Regions from separate parts of the Pelorhabdus sp. sgz311002 genome, predicted to be linked through region 4. Evidence: riboswitches for the same ligand, from Rfam matches in the RefSeq annotation. Region 4 holds a riboswitch; each other region holds the start of a gene.

Region 1 (3,222 bases), on a different contig from region 4:
AAAGGTTTCGTATATGATTCTGAAGAAGTTGCTGTAAATGCCGATAAAAACACAAGCTGTCCCATGTGTTCCGCCGGATGTTCTTGCTTTTCTGTAATATAAAAGGTGTAGGCGGCAACTTTACTATGTTCCTGTGGCAAATCAACTGACAAAATATAATCATTCGGAAAAGTCTGTTCCATATATAGCATTGCATCTCGCAAAGACCGCGGCTGTGATAACTCTGTCTTAATAGATATTTTTTGCGCCGCCTCACTGGTAACAGTAGCTATATAGCTGTTATAGGCAAAAGAAAACCATACAATGGCAATTCCACTAATACACATAACGGAAGCCCACATAAAAGTCAGCACTCCTGTGTAGCGATGCCAGTCAAGGTAAAACCGACGCTTAGGTTCTCTGCGGCACATACCAAACAAGGTATTACGAGAAAACGGGCCATATAGCCACATACCGGAAAGAATAGCCGCTAAACTTAGAGCGCATATTATTCCTAACAGAAGCATTCCGCCGCTGCCTAAAGCCAAACGCAAATGTAAAATATGCATCCAGTGCATAAAATTCTTTATAGCTGGATATTTATCGTTCCCGCCATTTGCTCTATATAATTGGTCTACTGCTGCTTCATAGGCAAGCTGTTCGCCCCCCATGCTCATCCTTGCCGCTACTTGGCGATGATCCGCTTGATCTTGCACCCGAAAAAGCAATCGTCCCTTCTCGGGTTGGGCTGTAATACTCTTAATTACTTTTTGCGGATATGTATTTTTAAGCTTATCGTGACCAACTGGCATACTATCCCAAATCTGATCATAGGTAAGTGGAGTTGGCACATCCCGCTGTTCCAACTGATTCCATTGCTGAACTTCATCTTTAAAAATAAGCGGAATTCCGGTTATGCAAAGTAACAGAAAAAAAATTGTGCAAACTACGCTAACCCACCGATGCAATTGATAGAACCCTCGCATAACTTCTCCCTCATAAGTCATCTCATAATTTTAGAATTATCGTACCTCTTTAGCCATGTAATCCACAGCTTCTGGCATTTTGATTCCCGGATTCAATAAGAAAAGATCCTGCGGCAGATAATGCACTCGCTGATTCTTTACAGCCCGCAGACTGCTCCAAGCTGGACTACTAGCCATTTCTTGATTCATATGATCTTTAATTTCATCAATTTTTCCCATAGTTACGACAAAAATATCATCAGGATCTTCCTGTACAATTTTTTCCAGACTAAAAGGAGTCATATCATTCTCCGCATTAATGGCCTGCTCTCCTGTGGCAATATTCACCATTCCTAAGAGCTTTGCCACACTCCCCGCTGTTGTTTGGGGAAGCTCAACTGTCACATCTTTTGCTGTCGCATGTAAAATGACGACTTTTCTTGGCTTATCCTTAGAAAAATCTTGCACTATAGATTGAATTTTCGCCTGCATAGCGCTTATAACAGCTTCGCCTTTTTCTTGCGTACCGCTTAGTTTAGCTAGGATTCGCAGCGTATTATAAGTATCCTCAAGTGTACGGTATTTTAATATTAGAACAGGAATATGATTACTCTCCAGCATTGGCACAAGTTTTTCGTGCATCCCCTGTACAGCAATAACAACATCAGGCTTTAAGCCCATCACTTTTTCCATGTTAACATTATAAACGTAACCAATCTCTTCCGCCTTTTCAGCCCCTGTCGGAAGAATGGCATTCTTAGAACTAGGACGTCCAATCGCTTTTCCATCTACTGCATATAAAAGATCTAAAATCGAGGTAGATAAAACAACAATACGTTCCGGCTTCTTTTCAACAATAATCTGCTTTCCTGTTGCATCAGTTACTGAGAAAAAAGCCTGATTAGTCATATCTACTTTACTTGTATTACTACCACAACCAACTATAGTGAGCAATATAACCAATAGAAGCAATGCGATCGTAATCATACCATTATGTTGCATAAAAAGCCCTTCCTTCTTGTTAGTAGGGAACAGAAGAATATGATTCTTCTATTTCTGCAATAAAAAATAGGCCCTTTAAATAAAAGGCCTATAAGTCAACTTTTCTATAAATAAACAAATAAAAAGTCCTTACAATCGCCTCCCCATCGCTCGCAGGTCAAAACGGTGATCATTAAACAGGCAGTTCTCCTGGCTCTGGATCATCGCTTGCTCAAACCTTCCCAAGGTTTTCACCCCAGTGGCATATCATGAGTTTGCTCCCCATTACAGTGGCGGGACCGCGCCGGTTTTTCACCGGTCTTCCCTATTAAGCCTTTACAGGCACCTGTTCTATCGTTATTCAGTTTTGCTATAAAATCTACGTCCTTACGGTACCATTTAAAACCAGTTTTGTCAAATCGCAATACTCAATCAATTCCATTGGGAAAGTATCCTGCCCTAAAAACATTTCCACAATCGATCGTCGTTATTTCGAAAATCATCAACACCATATACATTCGTGCTGCCACATTGCGGACAACATTCTGCATAGGCACCATCACCTGTCGGTTTCAGTATTGCCCCCTCCGTATTAAACACCTTGCCACATTTTGCGCACTTTACAGCTGCCATACTTCGTCTCCCCTTATGCTAATTTTCAATACCTTTTCGAGCTTCAACGCCTTGCTGATAATAATGCTTAACTTCTGTCATTTCTGTCACAAGATCGGCTTGTTCCATAAGCGCCTTGGAAGCTTTTCGCCCCGTAAGAATTAGTTCGACTGTTTCTAATCGTTTCGCTAATATTGACTGTAGCTGTTGATCGCTCACTAATTCGAAATAATTAGCCACAACAAGTTCATCAAGTATCACCATATCAAATTCACCGCTGCTTACTGCTACCTCGGCTCGTTTCACGCCTTGTTCTGCAAGCGCTTTATATTCCTCGGGCGGCTTTCCCTGCGGAAAAACAACGACTTCATCACTCCATTGGGCTAATTCTTCCGGACTTAAGCTTCCCTCCTTCGCAATAAAGAAAGGTTTTCCTATTGTTTCAACCGTCAAATTCGGTGATAGGTTTTTCAATACGAGATGCTCACTATAACTTTTTGATTTCATAAACTGCAAGAAAAGTACGCGTTTTCCCGCGCCTAAAGCACGAATGGTTAAACCAATTGCCGCGGTTGTTTTTCCTTTACCATCTCCCGTATAAATTTGGACATATCCCTTCATAAATCATCAGCCTTCTTTCGCTACATGGTGGTATAGAAACATTATCTGTCTTTATACCATATCG
Region 2 (3,222 bases), on a different contig from region 4:
GAGCGATTACGCTAGTCGAAAGCAATGCGGTAGCTCATATGGAAACAGCTCAGCAAGTTTTAAAAGCTGTGCTGCCTTATACGGGAAAGTCTTTGCGGGTTGGCATTACCGGAGTTCCCGGCGCCGGGAAAAGTACGTTTATTGAAGCGCTTGGGAACCAACTGTGCGAGAAAAATCATAAGGTAGCTGTACTAGCCGTTGATCCAAGCAGCAGTATTACGAAAGGAAGTATTTTAGGCGATAAGACGCGCATGGAAACTTTATCGCGCAATTCACGGGCCTTTATTCGACCGTCGCCTGCTGGCGGGACTTTAGGCGGCGTAGCCCGCAAAAGCAGAGAAACGCTACTATTATGTGAAGCAGCTGGTTATGACGTGATTTTAGTGGAAACAGTCGGCGTGGGGCAAAGTGAGACAACAGTACGTTCGATGGTTGACTTTTTTCTTCTCGTCGTACTTACCGGCGCTGGCGACGAACTGCAAGGTATGAAAAAAGGCGTGATGGAGCTTGCCGATGCGATTTTAGTTAACAAGGCTGATGGTGATAACAAGCAGCGAGCGATGATTGCAAAAGAAGATTACGAACGAATGCTATACTATCTTAGACAGGCCACAGTGGGTTGGCAGACGCATGCCTATAGTTGTTCGTCTGTTGCAGGTACTGGTATTAGCGATTTTTGGGATGTCGTGAAAAAGTTTGAAGGGCTTACGAAAGAGTCAGGCGTTTTCGAACAGCGGCGTCAGCAACAGATTTTGTCATGGGTCTATAGCATGATCGATGAACATTTACACAATCTGTTTTTCCAAAATCCTCAAGTTGTACGTTGTCGGGACAAAGTCGAGCAAGCTGTTGTCAACGGTCAAATTTCGGCAACAATGGCTGTGCAAACTTTAATTGAAGCCTTTGCGCAAAGGAAAGTATAGTTTAAGTTGAAGATTGATACCTATATTTACTGTTCGACTGTGAGTGATGGGGAGAGGATTATGAAAGCGATCAAATTGGCAAGAACGATGCATCTTTCTCGGTAAATGCCTAGCCGACTTCTTTTATGATAGAACTCTCCCTGTCTAATTCTTTAGAAAGAGATTTCTTATTGATTTATTTTGGGAGATTTAATTGTTGGTTTTGTAGTCAGTTTTTCTCTTGTGAAATTTTTATGAGGTGATAGATATGAAAAAAAATAAATTTTTGGTTTGGGCAGCTTGTGCATGTTTACTTGCAGCTTCTTATGGCAGTGTGGCTTCAGCGCATGGTGTTTGGATTGGTGAACGTTTAGATCAAAAACAATTAATATTAGGAGAAGGTCCTGGCGATAATGCTTATAATCCAAACAATGTACAATCTGTGCAAGGATATACTGATACATTTCAAAAAACAACAGCGAAAGTAGTCGATGCTAAAAATCATGTTATTGTAGTTCCTAGTGATGATACAGCAGTTATCAGCGTAAATTTTGATTATGGATATTGGACAAAGGGGCAAGATGGTAAAGTGCATAATGCACCAATTTATCAAGTACCAGGAGCTGAGAAAGGCACACATGCTATCAAATATAATGTAACATATCTTCATGGAGTAAAGAATGTACAGGCCGTTCCAGATGTTCCATTGCAAATTATTCCGCAGGTTGATCCAACTACACTGCATAAAGGAGATGACTTGACAGTACTTGTCGTTAAAGATGGCAGACCTCTCGTCAATACAGAAATTATTCCAGATGTCATCAATAACCTTACTTATACAGTAAAAACAGATAGTGAAGGCAAAGCAACAATGAAAGTAGCGAATAATGGTGTGAATGTAGTTGGGGTTGAAATTGCTTTTCCAATTCCTGATAAAAATAATATGGCGACTCAAAATAAATATTTTTCTAGCTTAACTTTTACACTTTATCCCGAAGAATGATTTTTTAAAAATGAATATTCCTTATTTAATAGTAAAAACATGATTATAATTAATTGAATATTACGATTTGACAAAATAACTTTAAAGTGTTATTGTAAGTACGTGGAAATCAGAACAAACTGAATATCGATAGAATAGGTGCCGTAAGGCTTAATAGGGAAGTCCGGTGAAATACCGGCGCGGTCCCGCCACTGTAATGGGGAGCAAACTCAAGAAATGCCACTGGAACGAACGTTTTGGGAAGGTTTGAGCGAGCAATGATCCAGAGCCAGGAGAACTGCCTGTTTAATAATCACCATTTTTACCTACGAGCGATGGGGAGGGGATTGTAGCAGGTCTCTTGGCTGTTTACAAGCTGAGAATTGAACGTTTACTACTTCCTAATTCATTTAGGAAGTTTTTTTATTTTATGCAATTTTATATTTTAGGAGGAGTATTTGTGAAAAATTGGAAAAAAATGCTTGCGATCTCTTTGGCCTGTGCAACCTTTATGGGGGTAAATGCTGCCCCCACTTATGCTGCCTATGAACTAAATCCAGAAGTGAAGACGGCAACACCGGCGCTAAAACATGCGGCTCAAATTGGTGTAAATGTAGCGGAAAATCCGGCTATGCAGAATCTCGAAAATAAAGATGCAATTGTGGTGATGAGTTTTGGTACTACCTATGAAGAATCACGTAAGCTTACGATTGAACAAACTGTAGCTGATATTCAAGCGGCTCATCCTGGACAAAAGGTTGTTTTGGCTTTTACTTCTCACATTATTATTGATCGAATTCAGCAAAAAGAAGGCATCAAAATTCCTACTCCGGAAGAAGCTTTAGCCGAGCTGAAAGCGGAAGGCTATACTCGAGTTGCTCTTACTTCACTCGATGTAATTCCTGGCATGGAATATGCTTACGACAAAGCCATTTTTGATATTTATAAGAATCAGTTTAAGAAAATGACTCTGGGGACTTCTTTGATTTATTGGATGGGACAAGAAAAACAGCGTGATGATGTTACCGATGCGTTAAAAGCGATTCAAACTGAGTTTCCTAAGACAGGTAAAAATGATGCCATTTTATTGATGTATCATGGTACGCCTCACCCGGCTAACGCCTATTATTCAGTAATCCAAGCTCGTTTACAAGATATGGGACTCAATAATGTTTATACTTATACGGTAGAAGGCTGGCCTAATCTGGAAACCGTTATTCCTAAGTTGAAAGCAAATGGAGTCAAAAATGTTACATTGATTCCGATGATGATGGTTGCTGGGGATCATGCGAACAACGATATGGCTGGCGATGAACCAGATTCCCATAAATCCATTTT
Region 3 (3,222 bases), on a different contig from region 4:
TTTCCGTGAGCAAGCTGCTGATTGCTGAGGTATGGAGTGCGGCGGCTACGCTATGACCTGTCACGTCAAGTAAATAACCATGCAATTTGTCGCCTGCGGCGGACCATTGATAGCCGTAAAAATCGCCGCTTACGATGTTTAGCGGTTCAAAGAGCGGAATGATCTTTACTTTGTCGTTTTCCTGGGCGATTGGCAGCATTGATTTTTGGACACGTCCTGCCAGCACCAGTTCATCCTGCAATTCATAAGTCCGTTCAAGTACTTTATTTTCCAGATTGATGTTTAAATGGTAGAGCAAATTTTGTGTTGCTTGATGTTCGGAAATTTCACCTTCAAGGCAGGCATTTACTGTTTGGATTTTTTCGACTTGTTCTTCAAGCTGTGCTTCTTTCTCGCGGAGCAGACCAATCGTATCTTTGATCTTAAGACTCATAGCAATGAAAGTTTGGCAGAGCAGACGCAGTTCTTGTGGCATATTCATGGCATCAGAACCACGGAGTGAACGGAAGTCGTCATTGGCAATTCGGTTGGCCTGCTCAGTTAGCCAAGTGATTGGTTGCTGCAATTGACGGGTTGCCCAGATTGCAATCGGGTAGATAAATAATAGCAGCAAAAGCATTTCAATTCCCATGATTTTCAGCTGTTGATACAATGGGGCCATAACTTCTTCTTCACGTATGGACCCAATAAGCGTCCAGCCTCGTTCTGGCAAAGCATGATAGGCTACTAGCACGTTCTTTCCCTGGTAGTCAATCCAGGAGGCTGTACCTGTTTGGCCAAGCTGAATTAATTGTAAATTCTCTATGGGCAGCTTCATTTTTAACTTAGCGCTTGTCTCGACTTGACCTGATTCAATGAGTTGCTCTAGATAACGCGGTTCAGTCAGCATAACGCCTGCCTGATTGATAAGCAGAATTTCGCCTGTTTTGCCAATCCAGTTATCTCGTAGTAAGTTTTCAAGCGTCTGAGTTCGGACTGATCCGAGCAAAACGCCTTGGAATTGTCCCTGATGATCATAAATCGGTGAGGAAAAATTGATAATGGAGCGGCCACTGTTGCGACCAATTACAATATCTGAGATCGAACTTTGGCCCGCAAGGGCGGCTTGATAGTAAGGCTGATTGGTTGCTTGGGGAAATTGAATCGGACGATTGAGCGTAGAAAAACGGAAGTAACCGTCTTTGTCAATATACGATAGAGAATCAAAATTTTTATTACTATGCTGTACTGACTGCAGCATATCATAGAATTGCTTATAATCAAGCTGGCGAATGGATTCTATTTCACTTAGACTGAGAATGTCATTGGCCCGTTCATCTAGCCAGTAGTTAATCAGGCGTTCCTGAAAAGCGACCCGTTGGCTGATGAGTTCTAAATTCTGCTGTTTGGTAAGTTTGACTTGATTTGCTGCATAAATTGCCATCGTGAGGAGGCTGGGCGCTAAAATTAGTAAAATTGTCCACGCACGAAACTGACGGCTTAGCGTGTCTAGTTTCATAGGGTCCTCCTTTGAATCTTTCGATTCTACATAATTGTCGAAAAATGAAGAAAAATATTATTCTATAATATTTGCGATTTCAGCGCGAACTCCTTTTTTTAGTAGGAAAATTGCAAAAATTATTCTTGTTTTTCTTTAAGAGTCTTGACGCCTTTACAACGGCTTGCTATAATTTTGGCAATTAGATAATTTAGTTTAGGTGCCGCTTTTGGAAGGTAAAAGCGGATAATAGGGAAGTCTGAGCATGGTTTTCCATGTGTAAGCGCGGGCCCGCCACTGTACCGAGGAGGTTCCACAAATTGCCACTCAGCTATCGGGGAAGGCGTGGATACTAATGAATCGGGAGCCAGGAAACCTGCCTAAACTGTAAGATAGTCTTTATGGAAAAAAAGACTTTTGGGAACGATAACTCCCAAAAGTCTTTTTTTTATGAAAAATTTATCGTGATAATGGGGGAGATTCGGTGGATTTATTACAACAAGCAATACAAAACATAGAGCCGCTTGACCAAGCCGCTATGGCGCAAGCAAATGGACATTTGCAGGAACTTTCGTCAAGTAAAGGCCAGCTAGGGAAACTGGCGGAAATGGTGGTTCAATATGCTGGCATCACTCGGCAGGAAAGGCCGCTTGCGCCTAAAAGCGCTATTATCTTGGCATCAGCCGATCATGGCGTTGCCAAACAAGGTATTAGTGCCTATCCGATCGAGACCACTAAAGAAATGACGGCAAATTATCTGCTAGCCCAAGGCGGTACGGCCAATGCTTTTGCTAATTATTCCGGTTCCGATCTTGTGGTTGTCGATATGGGTATAGCGGGAGATTTATCCTTTGTGCCAGGTCTTGTGCAACGAAAAATTGCCTATGGCACGAAAGATTTTACGGAAGGTCCAGCAATGACGCGGCAAGAAGCGATTGCCGCTGTCGAAGCAGGGATTGCTCTGGTCACAGAAAGAGTAAGACAAGGTTATACTTGCTTTTGTCTTGGCGAAATGGGAATTGGCAATACTACGGCTAGTGCAGCGATTGTAGCAGCTTTTACTGGCTTAGCTCCAGAAGTTGTAACTGGTCGGGGAACTGGAATATCAGATAGTCGCATGAAGGTGAAAGTTGAGGTTGTTCGCAAGGCTCTGGCTATAAATCAGATTGATTGCGGTGATGGTCTCGATGTACTTAGCAAGATTGGCGGGTTTGAAATCGGGGCTTTAGCAGGCGTTGTTTTAGGTTGCGCTGCAAACCGTGCGGCTGTTGTGATCGACGGACTGAATACAACAGCTGCGGCGATGATTGCCTATGCGATTTCACCGCGTTGTCAGCCCTATATTTTGTCATCCCATTTGTCAGGAGAACCAGCTCATCGCATTGCCTTATCTTTTCTTGGACTGGAAGCGTGTGTGGATGTTGGCGTAAGACTTGGCGAGGCGATCGGCGCCTCCGTCGTTGTTGATTTATTAAAGGGCGCGTGTCGTCTCTTTGATGGCGACTGGCTTAAGTCAGCAGAGGGCCTCAGTTTTTGGCGGCAAAATTTAGCTGCAATAGATCAGAGCGAGTCGGAGCTGCCAAGTATTAGGCCCTTAGATGAGGCGGCTATGGAAAAATGCCAACTTCGTCTTGACAATTTAACCAAGCCTTTGGGGAGTCTTAAAGCATTTGAAGAACTTGGGCGAAAGCTAGCAGGCATTATCGGTCAGCCACGGCCCCGATCTTGCGACAAGAAGTTGATTT
Region 4 (3,222 bases):
ATTATCGAGCGCCTTTGGCGCTGCACCGCAAATTGCCGTCAAATTTTCCACTTTAAATTTTTTACTGTTGGCTTCAATCAGCGCTATACCTTCGGGCTCTCGCTCTATCGCATAAACATGACCTTGCGGCGCCATAAGTGCTGCTTCAACGCTTAATGACCCGGTTCCAGCACCAATATCGATCACCATAGCGTCTGTAGCAATTTTTGCCTTACACAGCACGAGAGCTCGCACTTCCGCTTTAGTCATTGGAATATTGCCTCGTATAAATTCACCATCAGAAATTCCTGGGGAATGTATCATCCTGTCACCACCATTACGGAATGAGAAAATCCAGCTACTTTTACAACTTCTTGTAAAGTGGAACTTACTATTTTCTCTTCTTGATAAGAAAGAGCTTCACACAAATAGACTTTTGCTTCCAACGGCCAGCCGCCAGCAATAAGTTCTGCGGCAATCCAACTGGGACAATGAACTGGGTCTGTTAAAAAAGCGATTTTCTTGCATTGATTAAACATAAAAACATCACGTTTCGCTTCTCGCCCATGCAAGCTCACTAGCGTTGCATCCTGCCATACCGAAGCGATACGAGAAAAAGCCATTTGAAAAGAACTAATACCTGGGATCACTTCTAGCTTCGCCTGAGGCAAAAACCGTTGTACTGCAGGCAAAAGACTATAACAGCCGGGATCTCCCGACACTAAAATAACAACATCATCTTGTTGTAAATATTGTTCAATTAAAGTCATCAATGCAGGAATTTCTTTATCAATCGGTAAAGTGATTTGCCCTGGTTCACTAAGTGCAGCAAGGGCCCGACGGCTTCCTGCTAATATTTTTGCAGCTTTTATCTTTTTTTGGGCAATTGGCAATATATAATCAGGTGAGCCTGGCCCGATCCCAACTATAACTATTTTATGATCCATCCCATTTTTCCCCCGATACATTTCGCACCAGCATCTGCTGCTAAAAATTCACCTTTTAAAGTAATAAGAACAGTTCCTACTTTTAGTTCATTAAAGACATACCGCTCTGCCCGCAAACTCGCTCTTGCAGCAATGACTTCATAGACCTTTTCTAATTGATAATTTTCTAAAACCGTCATCGCTGCTTCTGCCGTTGTACAATCCAAAATTTCGGTAACAGCCGCTTGTGGCGCACCTAATGCAGCGGAATAAGCGGCAATCGTTTCCAGCCGTCCATCGGCCATCCGGTTATGTGTATGAAAAATGCCAGCAGCAACTTTAGCTAATTTGCCTAAATGTCCTACTAACAGTACTTCTTTAAGACCATTTTGCGCCGCATTTTCCAGCATATGTCCAATAAAGTTGCTTGTTTGAACAATGAATTCAAGGGGAATATGCAATTTTTCTACTGCTGCATCCTGGCCAATTCGACCAGGAACAAACACAACAGCTTCATGTCCCAAAGCTTTTACAACACTAATCTGAGGCGTCAAGGAATTTTTAAAGGCTTCTTCACTCATCGGCTTTACAATGCCGCTTGTACCAATTATCGAAATGCCACCTTCAATGCCCAGCATAGGATTTAACGTTTTTTTTGCAAGAACTTCACCTTGTGGAACTGAAATGGTGACAATAGCACCTGTTTGAGGCGGCAGAAGCTCCGCTAGAACTAACTCAATCATTTTGCGCGGACCTGGGTTCACGGCAGGTTCCCCTACTGACACAGACAAGCCCGGTTTAGTAACAGTGCCAACTCCCTTACCAGCTCGTATCATAATGCCTGGCTGGTTAGTGAGTTCTACCGTGACTTCAATTTCCGTTCCGTGAGTAATATCAGGATCATCGCCACCATCTTTGATTACATAAGCCCTGCCACCGTTCTCTAGCTTCTCAGCTTTAGCAATCGGTACAGTAATTGGATATTTCTGCGGTGATAAAACCTCTACTTTAGTAACAAATTGATTCCTTGCGGCTAAAACTGCAGCCTTCGTCGCAGCAGCAGCGCAAGAACCTGTCGTATACCCTTCTTTCATTTTTTGACTTGCTAACAAAAGGAAACCCCCCCTTTGATTTTGGCAAAGGGGGGTAAAAGAGACAGAGCTGTTCGCAATTACCCACCTCCCCATCTCTCGTAGGTCATAACGGCGTGTGTCAGAACAGGCAGGTCTCCTGACTCTGGCTCATTGCGCTACTTAGCCTTCCCGAATTTCTCCAGTGGCATTGATAAGAGCGCTCACCATTACAGTGGCGGGACCGCGCCGGCTTTTCACCGGTCTTCCCAATTAAGCAAAAGCACCTATTCCCTTGATTATCAATTTATATTTTGTATATTCCATTATTTTAGCAAAATTCCTGCTTTAAAACGTGTAAAAAGAATATTCAGTTTTTAAAGTATGACAAAAGCACTAAAATTCCCTTATTATCATAAAATTTCATTTTTTTCTTGTTTTTCATGGTATAATATAGAATGAATAGATATTTGCTTATTTTATAAAGAGAAAGGTCGTTTGATGCTGTGTATTCTCCTGAAAATCCTTTAAAAGTCCGTCTAGCAAAAACTCTCTGGTTTAACACGTACCGCGCCCAAGTTACTACGCCGGAAGGTGAATATTTGGCCGCTCTTCGTCTAATTCCAACGATTCCACTTGACCGCAATGAAATTCCGGAAAATGCGCCGGAAGTAAAATCCTCTATCGTCGTCTTAGTGGAAGACGCTTTAGTAACAGATGAACATTTAGTAGAATTTGAAGCTGCTCTTGCTGATGAATTGCAGCAAGAATTAGTAAAAGTAAAATTCAAACCAGAAAATTGCCAATTCTTCTATCCCAGCCCGCCTCATATGTTGGCAGAAGAATCAGCCTTACCTCAGTAAAGGGAAAGAGAAAACAATCCTTGCCTTTCAACTTAATTGGTTCCGCAAATTACGACAAGGAGTGATTATTATGTATAATGCGGTAAGACATGAATGCGGCGGCAATGCTCATCTTGTCGGCAATAAAATGCAGCAAGGCTGGAATCAGTTTTGTTGTGACCGCTGCGGAGCTGTCTTCTTCCGTTGGATGACGGAAAAAATGGTAACTAAAAATGATGCAAGTTCCTAACAAGAATACTTTCCATTATTGCCGGTAAAAAAGAATGTTTCCATCTTGTTTTTGTATTTTCTGGAAGTCGGTCGCCTCTGGTAAAGAGGTAAAACCGGCTTCTTCTTTTTCTTTCATAAGAATATACTTACCCTTTCCATCAGAACGCTGTAAAA

Evidence for each region. Region 4 has a riboswitch for cobalamin ahead of cbiD (cobalt-precorrin-5B (C(1))-methyltransferase CbiD). Riboswitches for the same ligand answer to the same signal wherever they lie in the genome.
Region 1: it holds a riboswitch for cobalamin, as region 4 does, so the genes downstream of both, AC0NJP_RS07090 (ABC transporter substrate-binding protein) here and cbiD (cobalt-precorrin-5B (C(1))-methyltransferase CbiD) in region 4, are expected to answer to the same signal.
Region 2: it holds a riboswitch for cobalamin, as region 4 does, so the genes downstream of both, AC0NJP_RS07060 (sirohydrochlorin cobaltochelatase) here and cbiD (cobalt-precorrin-5B (C(1))-methyltransferase CbiD) in region 4, are expected to answer to the same signal.
Region 3: it holds a riboswitch for cobalamin, as region 4 does, so the genes downstream of both, cobT (nicotinate-nucleotide--dimethylbenzimidazole phosphoribosyltransferase) here and cbiD (cobalt-precorrin-5B (C(1))-methyltransferase CbiD) in region 4, are expected to answer to the same signal.

The regions. Positions count from the first base shown of each region.
Region 1 is NZ_JBWBCL010000003.1:271,154-274,375, forward strand. It holds gene AC0NJP_RS07085 (PepSY-associated TM helix domain-containing protein) at 1-965, opposite strand, end outside; gene AC0NJP_RS07090 (ABC transporter substrate-binding protein) at 1,002-1,946, opposite strand; cobalamin riboswitch at 2,109-2,290, opposite strand; gene AC0NJP_RS07095 (cob(I)yrinic acid a,c-diamide adenosyltransferase) at 2,577-3,158, opposite strand; gene AC0NJP_RS07100 (PepSY-associated TM helix domain-containing protein) at 3,200-3,222, opposite strand, start outside.
Region 2 is NZ_JBWBCL010000003.1:261,887-265,108, reverse strand. It holds gene meaB (methylmalonyl Co-A mutase-associated GTPase MeaB) at 1-923, shown strand, start outside; gene AC0NJP_RS07065 (DUF4198 domain-containing protein) at 1,171-1,905, shown strand; cobalamin riboswitch at 2,025-2,204, shown strand; gene AC0NJP_RS07060 (sirohydrochlorin cobaltochelatase) at 2,315-3,222, shown strand, end outside.
Region 3 is NZ_JBWBCL010000004.1:258,570-261,791, forward strand. It holds gene AC0NJP_RS08880 (cache domain-containing protein) at 1-1,498, opposite strand, end outside; cobalamin riboswitch at 1,679-1,875, shown strand; gene cobT (nicotinate-nucleotide--dimethylbenzimidazole phosphoribosyltransferase) at 1,962-3,222, shown strand, end outside.
Region 4 is NZ_JBWBCL010000001.1:433,758-436,979, reverse strand. It holds gene cbiT (precorrin-6Y C5,15-methyltransferase (decarboxylating) subunit CbiT) at 1-303, opposite strand, end outside; gene cbiE (precorrin-6y C5,15-methyltransferase (decarboxylating) subunit CbiE) at 300-926, opposite strand; gene cbiD (cobalt-precorrin-5B (C(1))-methyltransferase CbiD) at 911-1,999, opposite strand; cobalamin riboswitch at 2,109-2,281, opposite strand; gene AC0NJP_RS02230 (hypothetical protein) at 2,482-2,838, shown strand; gene AC0NJP_RS02225 (hypothetical protein) at 2,909-3,067, shown strand; gene AC0NJP_RS02220 (ArnT family glycosyltransferase) at 3,083-3,222, opposite strand, start outside.